Linked DNA regions of Fodinicurvata sp. EGI_FJ10296. The protein of the gene in region 1 interacts with the protein of each later gene in a pairwise test. Links are inferred from orthologs where the notes say so. Each region holds a gene or a part of one and is shown on either strand. Other genes may lie near its edges. The genes, in order: ABZ728_RS16215 and mrdA.

What was found.
Region 2: the proteins of ABZ728_RS16215 (region 1) and mrdA interact in binary tests that used the Escherichia coli proteins (3 or more experiments, as listed by UniProt). The link is inferred for Fodinicurvata sp. EGI_FJ10296 from one-to-one orthologs.

What each region holds. Positions count from the first base shown.
Region 1 is NZ_JBFCVL010000007.1:80,131-89,890, forward strand. The notes cover bases 4,274-7,341. They hold ABZ728_RS16215 (penicillin-binding protein 1A), read right to left. Parts: upstream 7,017-7,341; coding sequence 4,530-7,016; downstream 4,274-4,529. Also shown: ABZ728_RS16190 (TRAP transporter large permease), read right to left, coding at 1-798; ABZ728_RS16195 (TRAP transporter small permease), read right to left, coding at 795-1,310; ABZ728_RS16200 (TRAP transporter substrate-binding protein), read right to left, coding at 1,335-2,381; ABZ728_RS16205 (DUF938 domain-containing protein), read left to right, coding at 2,621-3,250; ABZ728_RS16220 (N-acetylmuramoyl-L-alanine amidase), read right to left, coding at 7,361-8,980. UniProt on the Escherichia coli protein: Cell wall formation. Synthesis of cross-linked peptidoglycan from the lipid intermediates.
Region 2 is NZ_JBFCVL010000003.1:21,710-31,324, forward strand. The notes cover bases 2,680-5,602. They hold mrdA (penicillin-binding protein 2), read right to left. Parts: upstream 5,131-5,602; coding sequence 3,229-5,130; downstream 2,680-3,228. Other genes in these bases: rodA (rod shape-determining protein RodA), read right to left, coding at 2,680-3,229; mreD (rod shape-determining protein MreD), read right to left, coding at 5,229-5,602. Outside these bases: ABZ728_RS06240 (hypothetical protein), read left to right, coding at 1-1,079; ABZ728_RS06245 (exopolysaccharide biosynthesis protein), read right to left, coding at 1,094-1,699; more of rodA, read right to left, coding at 2,060-2,679; more of mreD, read right to left, coding at 5,603-5,756; rod shape-determining protein MreC, read right to left, coding at 5,753-6,763; ABZ728_RS06275 (rod shape-determining protein), read right to left, coding at 7,079-8,119. UniProt on the Escherichia coli protein: Catalyzes cross-linking of the peptidoglycan cell wall. Responsible for the determination of the rod shape of the cell. Is probably required for lateral peptidoglycan synthesis and maintenance of the correct diameter during lateral and centripetal growth.

The DNA.
Region 1 (9,760 bases):
GCTGATACGCTTGGCCAGCGCCAGCAGAAATGCGCCCGTCGCCCCGATAGCGGCGGCTTCGGTCGGCGAAAACAGGCCGAGATAGAGCCCACCGATCACAACCGCGAACAAAAGCAGGGCTGGCATGACGTCCAGACCCAGCTTGTACCAGTCGACGGCCGGTCCGGGCGGGGCGTCACGGACCAGGTTCGGGCGGATCCGTATGGTGATGACCACCGCCAGAACATAGAGCGCCACCGCCAGCAGCCCCGGAATCAGCGCGGCGATGAAGAGCTGCCCGATCGATGTTTCCGTCAGAAGGGCATAGATCACCAGCAGGACGGATGGCGGTATCAGAACGCCCAGGGTTCCCGCAGCGGCAACCGTTCCGGCACTGATGCTGTCGGCATAGCCGACGCGCCGCATCTCGGGCACGGCGATCCGTCCCATGGTGGCGGCGGTGGCGAGCGACGAGCCGCAGATCGCACCGAACAACGCACAGGCGCCGATCGTCGCGATCGCGACACCGCCGCGCAGACGGCCGACGACGGCATTCGCCATGTCGAACAGGCCACGCGATACGCCGGACCGCGCCGCAAAGACCCCCATGGCCACGAACAGCGGTACCACCGACAGGCTATAGGGGAAGACGGCTTCGAAGGGCGCAACACTCAGCGCAAAGCCGGCAGCCATGGGACCGTTCAGGATCGTGAACCCGGCCACGCCGACCATGGCCATGGCCAGCCCCACCGGCACACCGACAAAAGCCAGCACAAGGGCGACGAGAAAGCCCAGCAGGCCGATTACGGGATCGCTCATACTTCGGCCTGTTCCCGTTCGGGCGTCGGAATGTTCAAAAGTCGCTTGAAGACGAGAGCGGCGGAGGTCAGGACCGAAAGCGCCAACCCGGCCGCCATCGGCCCCCAGAACAGCGCCATGGGCAGCGCGATGTTCATGGAGATGTCATTGCGGGCAAGCGCGCTTTCAAAGCCCTCGAAGGTCTTCAGGGACAACAGGACAAGAAAGGCGATCGCGACCAGATCCACGATCGTTAGCAAACCCTTGCGCAGTCTCGTCGGCAAAGCTTCAAGGAGAAGTTCCACCCTGACATGCCCCTCGGAAAAAAAGGTATAGGGCATCCCCAGGAAAACACCCGTCATGACGCAGAGCTGGACGATATCGACCACACCCCGCAGCCCCAGACCAAAGGGGCGGACGATGACATCGGCGACGGTCGCCGCCGCCGCCGCGCCCAGGCAGAGAGCGCCGAGCACGGCCAGCATGACTGCCAGCCGGTCGGCCGCCCGGACGAATGCCGCTAACGGCGCCATCGATGCCCCCTTCCCGACCGGCTGTTACCGGCTTTCGTACTCGGCCTGGTATTCGGCGACCAGTTCCTGCGCCCGTGCATAGATTTCATGCGCGTTGTCGACACCTTCGGCCTGAAGGCTGTCAAGCCATTCTTCGGCGACCGGTTCGAAATGCGCCTGCCAAAGAGCCTGCTCCTCTTCGGTCAGCTCGATGATCTCGTTGCCTTCGGCAATCGCCAGTTCCTTCCCGGGTTCGTCCCAGCTTGGCCAGTATTCCTCGCCGAAACGCGACGCGAGCGGTCGGTAGGACGCTTCGTCGACGCAGTCGCGGACCGTGTCGGGCAGACCATTATAGGCATCCTCGTTCATGGCGAACCAGAAGGAGGTCGTGTAGAGCCCAATTTCGGAGTGGTAGTCGAGGACTTCGGCGAGATTGAATCCGAACACGGCCTCATACGGGAAGACCGTTCCGTCGGCGATGCCGCGCGCCAGAGTTTCGTATGTCTCTGTCGGCGGGACGCCCACCGGGACGGCATCCAGGCTCTCGATCATGAGGGCCACCGACGGCGCGGGCGTTCTGATACGAAGTCCCGCCGCATCGGCCGGTGTCCGTACAGGCGTTCCGGCAGTGTGGATCAGCCCGGCATCATGCGCATGAAGCGCCAGAACCTTCAGCCCTTCATAGGGCTCGGAAATCAGCCCTTCCTCGAACAACGACCACAGCGCATTGGAGTTTGCGTAGGCACTTCGGGCCAGCAACGGCGTATCGATGACGGTCGCGGCGTCGAATCGGCCACGCGGCAGGTGGTTCAGGCCATGCGCGATATCCAGAAGTCCGGCGCGAAGGTATTCTTCCAGCCGGGTGACGTTGCCGAGCTGCGAACCGCCGGTATGAAAATCGAAATTGACGGCGCCATCGGCGCAGGCCGCCACCTGTTCGGTCCAGTCGAGGGCAAAATCGGCATGCGGTCCCGCCCCCGCCGGCCAGAAATGTCCGAATCTCAGCGTTATTTCATCGGCGCCGGCGCCGCTCGTACCGGCGGCGATCGTCCCGGCGGCCAACAGAGCCGCCCCCCATGCCTTGCCTCGCATCGACTTTCCTCTCCCTTGCTGTGTTGATTGCCGGCTCCGGGCTTTCCGTTTCCCAGTGCCGGATGCCTGCTCTTATGTGTCGGTATGAGGCATCGTGGCGACCCGGCACAAGGCTGTCAACGCGGGATGGCTGTTGGTCTCCGCGCGGGTGCCGCGATCGCCCGGATCCGGCTTCGGCTTGCCGCAGGGCCGGCTTCCTGATATTCGAAGCCATCGTGATAAAGGGCCGGAGGTGGGAGATGTCTTTGCACAGGCCACGGCGGCATGCGCCGGCAACCGCCCGCAACAGACGGCCGATCCTCGATGTTCTCAGAACCGCGCTGCCATCCGCAGGGCTCGTCCTGGAGATTGCCAGCGGCACCGGCGAGCACGCAGCCTATATGGCGCCGCGCCTCGGCCCCGGTATCGTCTGGCAACCGAGCGAGGCTGACATGGACGCCCTGGTCGATATCGACGAACATGCCCGCGAAAGCCGCTGTCTGACGATACGGCCCGCGCTCTACCTGAATGTGGCGGAACACGACTGGCCGATTGACGAAGCCGATGCGATTTTCTGCAGCAACATGATCCACATCGCGCCATGGCCCGCGACGGAGGGTCTGTTTGCCGGCGCCGCGCGGCTGCTGGATGTCGGCGCCCCCATCATTCTCTATGGCCCTTTCAAGCGCAACGGCGACCATACGGCACAGTCGAACGCCGCCTTCGATGCTCAGCTTCGCAGCCAGGACGAGCGCTGGGGCCTGCGGTGTCTCGATACCGAGGTGGCACCGCTGGCCGCCGAGTGCGGTTTCACGATCGACGCCGTCGTGCCGATGCCGGCCAACAATCTGACCGTCGTCTTCAGACGACACGAAATGCCCGCCGCATAAGCGGCGGGCAACTGATCCGGATGTCGGTCAGGCGGAATCCGCCGATGCCGTGGTCTCGACCTTGGCGGCCAGAGCGGCCTCAAGAAACGGGTCGATCGCGCCGTCGAGGACAGCCTGCGGGTTGCCGGACTCCACGTTCGTGCGCAGATCCTTGACCATCTGATAGGGCTGCAGGACGTAGGATCGGATCTGGTGGCCCCAGCCGATATCCGTTTTCTCGTCGGCCAGCGCCTGGGCGGCCTCTTCCTTCATCTTCAGTTCGCGTTCGTATAGCCGCGCCCGCAGCATGTCGAAAGCTGTCGCACGGTTCTTGTGCTGCGACCGGTCGTTCTGACACTGCACCACGATGCCGGTCGGAACGTGCGTGATACGTACCGCGCTGTCGGTTCTGTTGACGTGCTGTCCGCCCGCACCCGAGGCGCGATAGGTATCGATCCGCAGGTCCTTGTCTTCGATCTCGACCGTGATGGTGTCGTCGATGACCGGCGACACCGAGACGGAGGCAAAGCTGGTGTGACGCCTGGCCTGGCTGTCGTACGGGCTGATCCGGACAAGCCGGTGCACACCCTGTTCGCTCTTGAGCCAGCCATAGGCATTGTGGCCGCGAATGACCAGCGTCGTCGATTTTATTCCCGCTTCTTCGCCTGCGCTTTCTTCCAGCAGTTCGGTCTTGAACTTGCGCCGATCGGCCCAGCGAACATACATGCGCAGCAGCATACGGGCCCAGTCCTGAGCTTCGGTACCGCCGGCGCCGGCATTCACCTCGAGATAGCAATCGTTGCTATCGGCCTCTCCGGACAGGAGCGCTTCGAGTTCGAGTCCGTCGGCCCGGGACTTCAAAGCCTTGAGATCTGCTTCGGCGGCGGCAAGCGTGTCGTCGTCGCCTTCCGCTTCGGCCATTTCAATGAGCTCAACCGCGTCGGACAGCGCCGTCGTCAGTTCGTGATAGGCGCCCAGCGAATCTTCCAGACGCGTACGTTCCCGCATCAGAGTCTGTGCGGAATCGGGATCGTTCCAGAGATCAGGGTCCTCGACCAGTGCGTTCAGTTCGTCCAGACGCAGCGTTGATTGATCGACGTCAAAGTGACCTCCTCAGCAGCGCCAACGACCCTTCGATGTCGTTGACGACCGCTTGCAGTTCGGCGCGCATGGCGTTCTCCCCAGCGATAGGATTGGAAGTGAAACGGATCGGGCAGGACGACGGGACAGCCACCCGTTGCCGGTGCCAGCGGCCCCGGGATTATCCCGTCACGCCCGATTGATAGCGCCGAAGCAGCCTTCAGTAAAGGCCGCCCGTGCCCCCGCCGGTGAACCCGCCATCGTTGTCGTCGCCTGGGGCCGTGAAGTCCGACACACCACCGATCGTACCGGCCGTCGACGGGCCGCTGCCGGCCTGAAAGGCTTCCCATATGAACGGCTCTCCGGAACTCGCCTGCTGGCCTGTCCGGGGATTGACGCGAATCAGGTTGGCTGCCTGCGGAATGCGGAATGGCGGCACCTGCTGGCCGTCCAGGACCGTCTCCATGAATTCACCGAAGATCGGCAACGCCACGCTGCTGCCCGTTTGCCCCTCGCCCAGCGAATGCGGCGCGTCGTAACCCACGAAAACGCCAACGACCAGATCCGGTGTCGATCCGATGAACCACGCGTCGCGAACGTCGTTGGTCGTCCCGGTCTTGCCGGCAAGCGGCTTGCCGATCGACTGGAGCCGCTGGCCGGTACCCCGCTGAATGACGCCTTCCATCATCGAGACGACCTGATACGCGCTTACGGGATCCGCCACACGCTCGCGGTCGTCGGGCAGTGCCGGTGTTTCCTGACCATTCCATGCGACGTTCGTGCAGTCATTGCAGCCCCGTTCGTCATGTCGATAGATCGTCCGGCCAGTCCGGTCCTGAATGCGGTCGATGAATGTCGGTTCGATCCGCAGGCCGCCGTTGACGAGCATGGCATAGGCCGCTGTCAAATCGAGAGGCGTGGTTTCGCCGGCCCCGAGCGCCATCGAGTACAGCAGCGGCATTTCTTCATAGATGCCGAATTCGCTCGCAACCTCGCGCACCCGCTCCAGACCGACTTCCTGCAACAGCCGAACCGTCATGAGGTTGCGCGAACGTTCCAGGCCGACGCGCATCGGCGCCGCCCCGAGAGAATCGCCGCCATAGTTAGTCGGTCGCCACAGTCCCTGACCCGCCCCCTGGCTGATGGCGACCGGCGTGTCATAGAGGATCGTGCTCGGGGTCAGCCCCGCTTCGAGCCCTGCGAGGTAGACAAAGGGCTTGAAGGCGGAGCCGGGCTGACGTTCTGCCTGGGTGGCGCGGTTGAACTCGGATCGCTCGAAGCTGTACCCGCCCGTCGTCGCCATCACGCGTCCCGTATGCGGATCCATGACAACGACCGCGCCTTCGATCTCGGGGATCTGCCTGAGGGCGAAACGCGGGATCAGGTCGCCTTCCGCAACCGCCTCGCTCGCCTCCTCGTCGCGGGGGGCGGCTCGATAATCCGGCCGGTTTACAGAGGCATCGGCGGCGACAACATCGCCAAGGGCGAGCACGTCCTCGACCGACTGCGGCGCTGGCCCGGGGGACCGCCCGTCGCCACGGTGCGGCCGGGCCCAGGACACGCTTTCCAGATCCATCCAGCCGCGGCTGCGATCCTCGAACCCGATCAGCGCACCGTCGGCATCGATTTCAAGAACGACGGCCAGCCGCCAATCCTCTATCCCGGCCGCGTCCTCGTCGTTGGCCCTGATATCGCGCAGTTGCTCGGGCCAGGCATCGAAATCCGCCATATTGGCAATCGGTCCGCGCCATCCGAACCGCCGGTCGTAGTCGACCAGACCGTTGCGCAGGGCCTGGCCCGCCACCCGCTGATAAAAGGGATCGACCGTCGTCCGGACCGATAGCCCGCCTTCATACAGGGTGGTGTCGCCGTATATCCGTTGAACGATCCGTCGGACTTCCTCGCTGAAGTAATCCGCGCGGACCACGTCCTGCCGCAGTTGATTGGTCACTTCCAGGGGCGCGGCCACGGCCTCGGCATGCTCATCTTCGGTGATGTAGCCGTCGTCAAGCATGCGATTCAGGACATAGTTGCGCCGGGAGACGGCCGCTTCGGTACGCCGGGTCGGATGGTAATTGTTCGGTGCCTTCGGCAGGGCTGCCAGATAGGCGATTTCTTCCAGATTCAGTTCCGAGAGCGAGCGGTTGAAATACGCAAGTGATGCCGCAGCCACACCATAGGCGCCGCGGCCCAGATAAATCTGATTCAGATAGAGTTCGAGGATCTGGTCCTTGGAGAACGTCCGCTCCATGCGCAAAGCAATCAGTGCCTCGCGTATCTTGCGATCAAGGGTAACGTCCGATGTCAGCAGAAAGTTCTTCGCCACCTGCTGCGTGATCGTGGACGCTCCCTCCGGGCGCTGGCCGCTGCCAATGTTCCGGATGTTGGTGACGACGGCCCGGACCAGGCTGGTCGGATCGATGCCGCTGTGGCCGTAGAAATTCTGATCTTCCGCGGCAATAAATGCCTGGCGCACGCGCTCGGGAATGACATTGATCGGCACGAAAAGGCGATTCTCGATCGCGAATTCATCCAGCAGCCGGCCGTCACTGGCATGAAAGCGGGTTGTTACCGGCGGCTCGTAGTCGGCGAGCTGCCGATAGTCAGGCAACCTCAAGCTGAAATGGCTAAGCGCCCCATAGGCGGCGGCACCGCCGACGACGGTGACGATCAGTAGTGAAGATATAAACCAACCCAGAATGCGCATGCCGTTCTATCCACCGTTCCGACTATGTAACTACCGTCCGATCACTCCCGGCCAGACCTGCAAGCCTCCCGAACCAAAGCCGTTCCACCCCATACCGCCTGCATCAGACAGAGTCGGACCGGACCGATTCGCATCATACATCCGGACTGGGTAGCGCGCGATTGTGACCCGTTCATGACCAGCGGAAGCACCAGTCGCTGAAGACCTGACCCCGAAGTGCCCTGCCGATTGCGCGCGGTCAAGTCGTCAGGGAAGTATGAGTGCCATGAGTGCCCCGATGTCACAGCACCCTGTGCCGTGTCGAACCAGCGGATGCGCTGAGGCCCATCCAGCACCCGTTCAATCTAGCGCCGGGCCAGTCCCGCCAGATTGGGGGCCCTGAAATAGTCATCCACTGCGCCGGCGATGGTTTCAATCATGGCCTCCAGATGGGCCGTGTCACTCAACTGGCGCTCGTCCTCCACATTCGACAGATAGCCCAGCTCCACCAGGGCGGAGGGGACATCCGGCGCCGTCAGTACCGCGAAACCGGCCTGTCGGTGAGAATTCGACAGCATGCGCGTCACGCCGCCCAGCGCCGTCACCAGATGATCCGCGATCAGGCGGGATTGATTCTTGGTGTCACGCTGGGCCAGGTCGATGAGAATCGACGCGACCATATCGTCGGTTGGATCGAGCACCACGCCGGCAAGGGCATCCGCGCGGTTTTCCCGGGCGGCAAGCATTTCGGCTTCCCGGTCGGAAGCAACCTCGGACAAGGTGTAGACCGACGCGCCACGAACGTTCTGGTTCTCCATGCTGTCGGCGTGAAGCGAGAGAAACAGGTCGCCGTCAGCCTGACGGGCGATCCGGACCCGGTCGCGCAGCCGCAGGGTCTCGTCACCGTCACGGGTCAGGACGACCCTGTAGCCCCCCCGGTCCAGAAGCGCCTCGCGCAGCATTCGTGCCGCCCTGAGAACAATCGTTTTCTCCATAGTGCCGGAAACGCCGACTGCCCCGGGGTCGATACCGCCATGCCCGGCGTCGATCACGACTGTGCGCACGGCCGGTCGATTGGGCCGTATCGGCGGCATCGGAACATCGAATGGAACGCCGTCCACTGCGACCGGTCCGGATTGCCCAACGCTCCGACCCTCACCCTCCGGCCCCCCCCCGTCAGCCGTCGACATCACGGCAGGTCGAATCGGCGGCAGCGGCAGTCCACCGAGATCAGGCATATCCGCAGCTACCTGCCGTGATACCGGCGCTACGGCTGCGATGCGGCGGCGTGGCGCGGTCGTAGCGCTACCGTCCGACGACTCGAAAACGGCGACGGTACCGCCGGACCGATTGCCGTCCGTCGCGCCATCTGCCCCTGCCCCTGCCCCGTCAACGTCGGGACGACGATCCGGGATCGGAAACTCGGGAATATCCGGAGGAGCGCGCGGCGGAGTACGGGGCGATGAAGCGGTTTCCGACGCCGCATCGGCGGCCGGCGAACTGCCGTGCCGTGTCCCGTCGGCTTCTCCTCCGTCGGCCGTCCAGGCGCCGGTCTCCGCCGGTTTCTCGACGAGATCGAGCACGAAACGTGCTGGACCCTCGTCGCGGGCGGGGATGAAAAAGGCGTCCGAAATGGCAACCGGTTCTGTCATCGTCAGAAGAACGCGGCGTGCGCCGTCCGGCGAGCGCCCCACCTCGAACCGGCCAACGAGACCGATACCCGGCCCCTCGGAGGCGGCGCGCCAGTCGGTTGCGGGAAAATCCAGAATAACTCGATCGGGATCGCTGAGCGTGAGGATCGAGAACGCCCGCTCGCGACTCATTTCGAGGACAAAACGGGTCCGGTCGCCGTGATCACCCATCCGCTGAGCCGTCACGACCGCAGCTGCCCCCGAACCAGTCGCGTTTGCCGACTGGCCAAGCGCCGACACCGGCGGCAAGGCAGCGAGTCCCGACAGGACCGCTACCAAGAGTGTTATCAGCAATCCTGGCCTGCCCATGCTACCTCGCCATTGGATATACCTCCCTTATTATAGAAGAAAATCAGTACCTTCAATCGAAAAGGTAATGTAACGCTTGATCCATAGGCGACAATATGAACACAAGTCATTCGCCGCTCGCCGGGATCGCGATGGCGATCGCTGCCGGCTTCAGGCGATTCGCCGCACCGCCAGCGCCCCGATAGTGTGGCGCGCCACACTATCGAGCGATCACAGCGTTCCGGCACGGCGCCCGGCGTTCGGCTGAACCCGAATCGACTTTGTTTTCAGTGAATTCGGACATTGTGGAACCGGCACTCAACGTCTATTGTCACTTTGCGACATAGTATGTGTGCCGGCCTCCGGTTGGCGTTTCGGTATTCTGTACCGGAGATTGCCCTGGGATCCAGAGTTACGGACAAAATCGCCGCAGAATGCAGCGGTAGCGTCCTTTCTTCCAGGATCACCGTGTGCCTGCCGATGATTTCGACCGGGGCTTCCATCACCCCGACGCGATCGACTTCGTTACGGCCGATTGGCCGGATCAAAGGGCTGGGGCAAGTCCGTCCGCCGACAGGCGACGGCACACATGTGAAAGGTAACGGTGTAACCGGGGTTGACCTGACGCTTCCTGTTTATGGGCGGCGCCATGTCCGGAGACGGCTGGTATCGGTCCTGGCTTGCTGTCACAGCGCCGTTCCGAGTTCGGCCTGCCGATCCGCATACCCCCCTAAGCCAATGACGCGTTGTCGGCTCCGTCGTGTCGCACGGCTGTCGGCGGTTGCG
Region 2 (9,615 bases), on another replicon or contig:
TGTCCGCGGGTGGACACCTGTTCGGCCTGATGCTGAATTTCGGCGTCATAAACCTGCTGGGACCGGTCGTGCGGGAAAGCGGGCGCACAACCGCTGACGCGACCGCCGAGGACCGGCGTCGGGCGCTGATCAGGCGCCGGCGGATGATGGTCGCGCTGATCCGGGGTTTCTCGTTGGTCATGGTCTGGTCGCCGGCCAGCGTCGCCCAGGCGGTGCTGATTACATCCGTCGCGGGGCTGGCATGGATCGACCTCGTGCCCTACACGCTGACCTGGGTCGCCGTCGTGTGGGCACTGGGATGGCTCCAGGACCGTATCGCCTGGCACCGCGCCCGTCAGCGTCCGTCAGGAACAGTGCCCGGCACGCGACCGTTCGGTGAATTCCATGGCGAGGCGGACGCCGGTCAATGGCGCGACCTCGCCGGGCTATGCGCGATAACCGCCGGCATGCTCGGTTGCGTCGTTCTGCTGAATGCCGCCGCAGGATTGAGCCTGTTGCAGTCGGTCATGACCGCCGCACCGATTTTCGCTGTCATCTGGCTGGGGATCCAGCCGCAGCGGGCGACTCTTGCCAGCCGGTCAATCGAAACCTGGCAAACCCTACGGAACACCGTGCGGCACGACCTCCCCGCCCAGGGCCGCGAGGTCGCCCTGCTCGGCAGTGCAGGTTTCATCGGCGTGGCACTGCCGGCACTGATTCCCAGCGATGTTCTGGTCGGCATCGTCGATCCGGCCGTGATCGCACAGCCGGTTGCCGGCGTTGTCATGATGGCCGCCGTCATCATCGGAGGGACTGCCGGGATCAGTCCTCTGATCATGGTTCCGATTCTGGGCGGCCTGCTGACCTCGCTGCCAGTCGGCACCGTCGATCCGGTATTTGCCGGTCTCGCCATTTCCGCCGGATGGGGCCTGTGCAACGGATCCACGCCGTTTGCGGCCTCGGCCGTTCTGGCTGGTCGGTTCGTCGACAGCGGCCCGGAAAGGGTGGTCTGGCGCTGGAACGGCGCGTTCACCGTTCTCGCGATGGCTGTCTGCGCACTTTTCCTGTTCGCGATCTCGCCGCTGTTACCGCCGGGATGAGCGATGGCGGCACCTTAAAGGAAGACCGAGGTGACCAGCAGATAGAGCGCGACCGCCGTTGCCGCATAACCGACGATTACAAGAGCCCCGTCTCTGGCGACGAGACCAAGGGCAAACGCCGTGATCGCGGCCGCAGGCACAAAGGCGGCCATGGGGACGACTTCCAGAAACGGCAGCGTCAGCGCCAGCACCGCGCAGGCAGCGGCAATGACGTATGCACCCCGATCATCCGTCAGAGAGACCAGCCGCGGCCGCAGCAGCTTGTCCACACCGCCCGCCACCGGCCGGGCCTTTTCGGCCACTGTTTTCAGCCGATCCGCGCCGACCGACCGCTGCGTCACGAACGCCGGCAGCCAGAAGCTGCGACGTCCGACCAGCAACTGACCGGCCGTCACCAGCACGACCAGACCAAACAACGTCGGCACGCCGGGAATTCCGCCAACCGGCGTCAAGGCGATCAGTCCCAGGATCAGCAGCAGGGGCCCGAACGATCGGCGCCCCACCTTGTCCTGGATTTGACCCACGGACACCGCGCCTCCAGCCCCCGCCCTTTCGGACATCTCGATAAGTTCGGCGGCGACGTCTTTGAGGTTATGCGGCGTTCCATCCTGATCCGGCATTGAAGATCTTCCTGTTGCATCCATCGACCGTCCACCAACACGCGGGCGGCGCTTTGAGTTCTCACAAAACGGAGACTCTCGTCGGTGTGACGCGCTGGAAATCGGTCAGCTGCGTACGACAATGGACGTCATGGGGATGCGTGGTGGGCGCAGTAGGGCTCGAACCTACGACCCGCTGATTAAGAGTCAGCTGCTCTACCAACTGAGCTATGCGCCCACGCAGGGAAGTCACGGTGTTATAATGACGCTCGAAATCCGACGCAAGCGGATTCTGGGCATCGGATCATCCCCGGGGCGCCCCGGTTCGTACGAGTCGCCGTTGCATCGCACCGGTTGCCCGGATTTTCCGGCAGATTGGCGTCAGAGCTGGGCGCTCGGGGCTCGGCGGGATATCCGCGTATCGCGATGAATATAAACGCTCATGATCAACCCCAGACTGAACATGATCGTCATCATGACGGTCCCGCCATACGAAACCAGCGGCAGCGGAACCCCGACCACCGGGATCAGCCCCATCACCATGGCCGTGTTGATGAACACATAGAAATAGAGATTGGCCGTCAGCCCCAGCGCCAGGATCCGGCCGAAATGATTTCGGCAGCGAAGGGCGATGACGACCCCGTAGGCAACGAGAAGCAGGAAAAGCAGGATCAGACCGACACCGCCGATCAATCCGAATTCCTCGGCCAGCATCGTAAATATGAAATCGGTCTGCATCTCGGGCAGAAAATTCAGATGGCTCTGCGTTCCCTGCAGAAAGCCTTTGCCGAAAAGGCCGCCCGAGCCGAGGGCAATCTTGCTTTGCAGAATGTGATAGCCGGTCCCAAGCGGATCGGATTCCGGGTTGATGAAAGTGAGCACCCGGGCCTTCTGGTAGTCTCTGAGAAATTGCCAGGCAATCGGCACGGCGGCCAGGCCGAGAGCCAGTACCAGCGCGAATTTCCACCACCTGACGCCGACGACGAAGAAAATCGCGGCGCCGACGAACAACAGCATTACTGCCGTTCCGAGGTCCGGCTGGCTCATCACGAGGGCGACGGGCGCGACGATGAGTATGATCGGCAATATCAGCGTGCGGACCCGATACACATCATCGAGGGTTGGAACGTGAAAGTACCGCGCCAGTGCCAGCACCAGCGCGATCTTCATCAGTTCCGACGGCTGAAGATTGAAGAAGCCGAGATTGATCCAGCGCTGGGCCCCCATTCCCACTTGTCCGATGACCTCCACCGCGATCAGGAGACCGAAAGTAATAAAGTAGAATGGATAGGCGATCCGGAGCCAGATCCGAAGGTCGACCAGCGCGACACCGATCATGATCGCGAACCCGACGGCGAACCGGGCAATGTGACGCGACGCCCAGGGCTCCATGCTTCCATTGGCAGCGGAATAGAGCATCGCGACGCCGACACCGGCAAGAGCAACCACAAGCAGAATGAGCCCGCCCGGCAGTTGAAGGATTTTCTCCCCCAGAGACTGCCCCTGATCGTCCGCGTCGATTCCGCTGCCACGATAGTATGCCGTTGACATCAGCCGCCTACTCCGCCCCCGGTTCCACCGACATCTCCCGGCTCACCGGCTGCCGCCACGCCAGGTGGCGAAACGGGAATGATCCGGTCGCTGGCCGGATTGCGCTTCTGCGCCTCCCACAGAAGATCGCGGGCGATCGGGGCAGCAACGGCCGAACCTCCGCCACCATGCTCGACAACGACCGAGCACGCATAGCGGGGGCGGTGCATCGGCGCAAACCCGACAAACAAGGCGTGGTGACGGTCGCGCCAAGGGATCTCGTCCTGGCTGAGCAGCCCCTGCGCCCGCTGTGCCATCGTGATCCGGCGAACCTGGCTGGTCCCGGTCTTGCCACCCATTTCCATGCCCTCAACCGGTATCTGGGACGAGCGGGCCGTTCCCCGGCTGCCGTCGGTGACGGCGATCATGCCGTCGACCACCGCCCGGATTCCGCGTTCGGAAATGCCGATATCCGGAACTGATTCATTCGGGTCGACATTGCGCATGACGACGCGGGGATCGATGGCCCGCCCACCATTGACCAACCGGGCCGTCATCACGGCCAGCTGCAGCGGCGTTGCCAGAACGTAGCCCTGGCCGATCGCGGCAATAAGCGTTTCCCCCTGCTGCCAGGCCGTGCCCACATTCTGGCGTTTCCAGTCTTGCGTGGGCACCAGACCCTGGCGCTCGCCGGGAAGGTCGATGTTGATGGATGTCCCCAATCCGAACCGGTTGGCCATCGCCGATAGACGATCGACCCCCACGCGGCGCGAGAGGTCATAGAAATAGGTATCGCAGGATTCCGCCAGGGCATCGACCAGTGTCAGCCAGCCATGACCGCCCCGACGCCAGCAGTGAAAGCGATGATTGCCCAGATCCATATGACCGGGACAGAATACGGAATGATTGGGGCCGGCAATGCCGTTCTCGATAGCCGTCAGCGCCGTTATCATCTTGAAGGTCGAGCCGGGCGCGTATTGCCCGGCGAGCGCCTTGTTCGTCAACGGCGCATACTGATCGTTGATCAGGGACCGCCATGATGCGCCGTCAATCCCGGTCGCGAAAATATTCGGATTGAAGGACGGGCTCGAAGCCATGGCATAGACTTCGCCCGTATGCACATCCATGATCACGGCCGATGCCGAGCGTTCCTCAGCGAGACGGTCCTGAACGTAATCCTGCAACCCGACATCGATCGTCGAGCGAACCTCCTCGCCGCGCGTACCCTCGTCGCGAGACAGTTCGCGGATGATCCGCCCGGTGGCATTGACTTCGACCTGACGGGTGCCGGCGACACCACGAAGCGTCGATTCCAATTGCCGCTCGATGCCGGTCTTGCCGATCCGGAAACCGGGCAGGGTCAGAACCGGGTCTCCAGTCAGTTCTTCTTCGGAGACCGCGCCGACATAGCCGACCAGATGAGCGGTCGAGGGTCCTTGCGGATAGTCTCTTATCTCGCCGACATCGATCGACAACCCGGGCAGGCTTGGAGCGTTGACCTCGATCTGGCTGACCTGATCCCAGGTCAGATTCTCGCGTACCGTCACCGGAACGAAGTTGCGACGGCGGGACACATCGCGCAGCACCCGTTCACGATCGGCATCGGTCAACGGCACGATGCCTGAAAGGCGCTCCAGTGTCGCCTCGACGTCGCCGGCCTGTTCCGCCACCATGATAACCTGAAAATTCTGCGTGTTCGCTGCCAGCGGGCGGCCATAGCGGTCCACGATCTCACCCCGGGAAGGCGCCAGCAGGCGCATGCTGATGCGATTCTCGTCAGCGAGCACCCGATATCGCTCGGATTCCGTGACCTGCAGAAAATACATGCGCCCGACCAGCGCCGAGGCCAGGCCAAGCTTCACGCCGCCCAGAATCAGCGCCCGTCGTGTCAAACTGCGATATCGCTCGGTATCCCGGTCCATCCTCGACGTCTACCTCAATGCACCCGTCCCGATGCGAATAGCGTTGTGCCTGAGCGGCATATCGTCAGTCGCGTCACATTCCGCCGCACCGGAATCCGCTACTGGGGCACGAGCCGGTGACATTGCATGCATATCCACGCCAGTGCCGGAAACGCACCCATCGTCATCAAAGCCCGAAAGATCGCCGGCTCCACAGGCATCACAGCTCCGAAAATGGCGCTATAAAGCACCCATTCCATCACCGCCGTCAACGGCAAGACGATCAGGAATCCCCACCACAGCACCCAGAATGACCGACCTACCAGAAAGCGCCGCTGCGACGATACGACCAGCAGCGCGATCATGAAAATGAACGCGTTGACGCCCAGAGGCGCGCCGGTCAGCACGTCCTGGAGAATGCCCAGAACGAAGACCATTGGAAACGGCAGCAGATCAGGCCGATGAACGGCCCAATAATAGAGGGCCATGAACGGAATCATCGGAACCACGGTCGAATAGGCCGGTAGGGGTACCGGAATCACGGCGACGAACACCAGCGACAGCATCAGGATGCCCGGTACGGCATTGCGGAATATGACACCCAGTCGCGTGCCGATATGCTCTGGCAATCGGTCCTCGAAGCTCATTGCTGTCCGTTCTGCGCCGCTTCGGACTCGGCACCTTCGGTCCCGTCAGTGCCAGGTGCACCCTCGCGGTCATCAGCTCCGGCGGTGGCACCATAGGGCACCAGTTCAGGGTCGGGACCGACCGATTCCGGTATGGGCACCGGCGGCCCCGCCACATCGGCAAACTGCCCCCGCTCGGTTGCGGGACCGAAATCGACCACACGGACGAGATCAACCCGGTCCAGGTCCTCGAAGAGCACAACCTCGATACCGGCATCGCCCGATTCCACGACCCGGCCGATGGCAAGGCCGGGAGGAAACATCCCGCCGTGACCGGATGACACCACCCGGTCGCCGACTTCGACATCATGATCGCGCGGCAGATATTGAAGGGTCGGACGGCCGGAGTTGTCACCGGCAAGGACGGCGCGATGGCCGGACTTCTGCATGGCAACGGGTATGCGCGAGTTCAGGTCGGTCAACAGGAGGATCCGGGCGGACATGTCGCCGGTCTGAACGATACGGCCAATCAACCCCTCGGACCCGATCACCGCCTGCCCATCACGAATACCGTCCTGCGCTCCCACATTGATCGCCTTGCTGCGCACGAACGCGCCGCTGTTGTCGGCGACGACCCGTCCCGCGATAAACGAGTGCTCCATCCCGAGTTCGTAGTTGGTCAGCTCGCGCAGGCTGACGATCTCGGCCTCCAACTGAAAGGCGGCATGGCGATACTGCTGAAGAAGCGTGTTCTCCTGTCGGAGGCGGGCGTTCTCGGCGCGGAGATCCGCCAATTCCTGGGCTGCATTGATTGCATCGGCCACGGACGCGGCCGGACGCGAAATGACCGCCATGATCGGCGTCATGGCGTCGGTGATGCGCGCGGCCATGGCATTCATCAACACCGCATCGACCTTGCCGAGCATCATCAATCCGATGGCCGTCATCAATAGCAGCGCGAAGGAGAACCTTTGAACCATCGCCCGCAGCGCCGCGATCCGAACCATGGGCTTAGAGCGTAGCCTCACGAAGCCGTCCTTTGGCTCAGTTCCGTTTGGGGCGAAGTCGAGGTCACGGTCATCAGCAAAATCGGATCGGCGGCAAGATAAGTGGCAACATCAACACCTTACTGCCCTGTGCGGCTCTCGCCGCGTTCGGCTCAGGGTTGATCCAGCAGGGGCACTGCAATCTGAATACCACAAAATCCCGATCGGTACACTTTCACGGACTGGGCCAGGGAGCCCTTAACGGCCGAAATTCATTGTCCATTGCGCATATCGGCCGATTGCCTGCCCAATGAAATGGCCTGCCACCGGCAGCAAACGAAACAGAGCCCCCGGGGCTCAATACATATTGATCAGAACATTTTTCAACGTGCGCATTTCCTCCAGGGCGCGGCCGGTCCCCAGAGCAACGCAGGACAGCGGATCGTCGGCAATCGAAACCGGCAATCCCGTTGCGTGCCGCAGAACGAAATCGAGATTGCCAAGCAGCGCGCCGCCACCGGTCAGGACGATTCCCTTGTCGACAATGTCGGCGGCCAGCTCCGGCGCCGTATGCTCAAGCGCGACTTTAACCGCCTCAACGATGGCGCTGACGGGCTCTGCAAGACTTTCGGAAATCTGCCGTTCGGTAATCACCAGTTCCTTGGGCACGCCATTCATGAGGTCGCGGCCCTTGATCTCCATGGTACGCCCCTCACCGTCTTCCGGTGGGCAGGCGGAGCCGATTTCCTTCTTGATTCTCTCGGCGGAGCCTTCGCCGACCAATAGATTGTCGTGCCGGCGAATGAAGGCGATGATAGCCTCGTCCATCTTGTCGCCGCCGACCCGTACCGACCTTGAATACACGATACCGCCCAGAGAGAGCACGGCAACTTCGGTCGTGCCGCCACCAATATCCACAACCATGGAACCGGTCGGCTCGGTCACCGGCAATCCGGCGCCAATCGCCGCCGCCATCGGTTCTTCGATCAGAAAGACACGTCTCGCCCCTGCTGATTCGGCACTTTCCTGAATCGCCCGGCGTTCCACTGCCGTCGATCCGGACGGCACGCAGATGATCACCTGGGGGCTGGCGAAGCTGCGCCGGTTGTGGACCTTGCGGATGAAATGTTTGATCATTTCCTCCGCGACCTCGAAATCCGCAATGACGCCATCGCGAAGCGGGCGAATTGCCTGGATATTGCCGGGCGTTCGACCAAGCATCTGCTTGGCTTCGTCGCCCACCGCCAGAACCTGCTTTTTGCCGCGAACGGTCGCGATTGCGACCACCGATGGTTCGTTCAGAACGATGCCCCGGCCCTTCACGTAAACAAGCGTATTAGCGGTTCCAAGATCGATGGCCATATCGGCCGAAAGGAAACCCAAGAGATTAGCAAACATATGGCTGTCGCAAAATGAGGACCATGGCTTCGATACAAGAGAGGCGGCGGGTACAGGAACCCACCGCCGTCTGTTAATTCAATGTCGATCCGGGCTCAAGCGGAGAGTTACCCAAAGCCCGAAATCGACAATCGAAAGAATGTCCGTGGGAGTCCGTTGACGCCCCCGAAGTGCGCCGCATCATAAGCGCTCGCGACCGCGATAGCCAGAGCAACGGTATTGCGCCCGCGTTTTCGACAGATGATCGAAGATCAGTTCTTGTCCTTGTCGACCAGGCGATTCTCGGCAATCCAAGGCATCATCGCCCGGAGCTTCTCACCGACCTTTTCGATGTCGTGTTCAGCCTCGCGACGCCGAACCGCCTTGAAGCTGGTCTGGGAAACCTTGTTCTCCAGCATCCAGTTGCGCGTGAACACACCGGATTGTATATCGGCCAGCACCCGGCGCATTTCCGCCTTGGTCTCGTCGGTGATGATCCGCGGTCCGGTGACGTAATCGCCATATTCCGCCGTATTCGAGATCGAGTACCGCATATTGGCGATCCCGCCCTCGTAGATCAGGTCGACGATCAGCTTCACCTCGTGCAGGCACTCGAAATAGGCCATTTCCGGGGAATAGCCGCCTTCGACCAGCGTCTCGTAGCCGGCCTTGATCAGCGCGGTCAGCCCGCCGCACAAAACAACCTGCTCGCCGAACAGGTCGGTCTCGCATTCTTCGCGGAAGGTCGTCTCGATGATGCCGGCCCGGCCGCCGCCGATCGCCGCTGCATAGCTGAGACCGATATCGAACGCAGATCCCGTCGGGTTGCGGTCGACGGCGATCAGGCACGGAACACCGGCCCCGCGTTCGTATTCCGACCGGACGGTGTGACCTGGCCCTTTCGGCGCAACCATGAACACGTCCAGATCGGGGCGGGGCTCGATCAGGTTGAAATGAATGTTGAGACCGTGGGCGAACGCGATCGCCGCCCCTTCCTTGAGATTGGCGGCGAGGTGATCGCGATAGATATCGCCCTGCAGTTCATCCGGCGTGCACATCATGATAACGTCGCCCCACGCCGCTCCCTCGTCGACCGTGACGACCTTGAAGCCTGCCGCTTCGGCCTTTCGGGCCGACGCCGACCCCGGACGCAAAGCGATTCGGACTTCCGTCGCGCCGCTGTCCCGCAGATTGGCGGCATGAGCATGACCCTGGCTGCCATAGCCAACGATCACGACCTTCTTCGTCTTGATCAGATTAACGTCGGCGTCGCGATCGTAATATACACGCATGGTTTCTTGTTCCTCTGTGTTCCAGGCCGCCCGTCGGGAGTCCGGCCATCAATCCTGTGTCCGACCAGGATCCGCCGCCGGCACGCCGCCCGATCCGATCCCGTTTCATCTCGCGAATACGAATCCAGCCCCTGGTTTTCTTTCCGGCAGGACTTGATCCCGATTGGACATAATGCCGTCGGCCTGTTTCTGTCAAATGGCAGTGACTGCCGAATGCACGGCCGC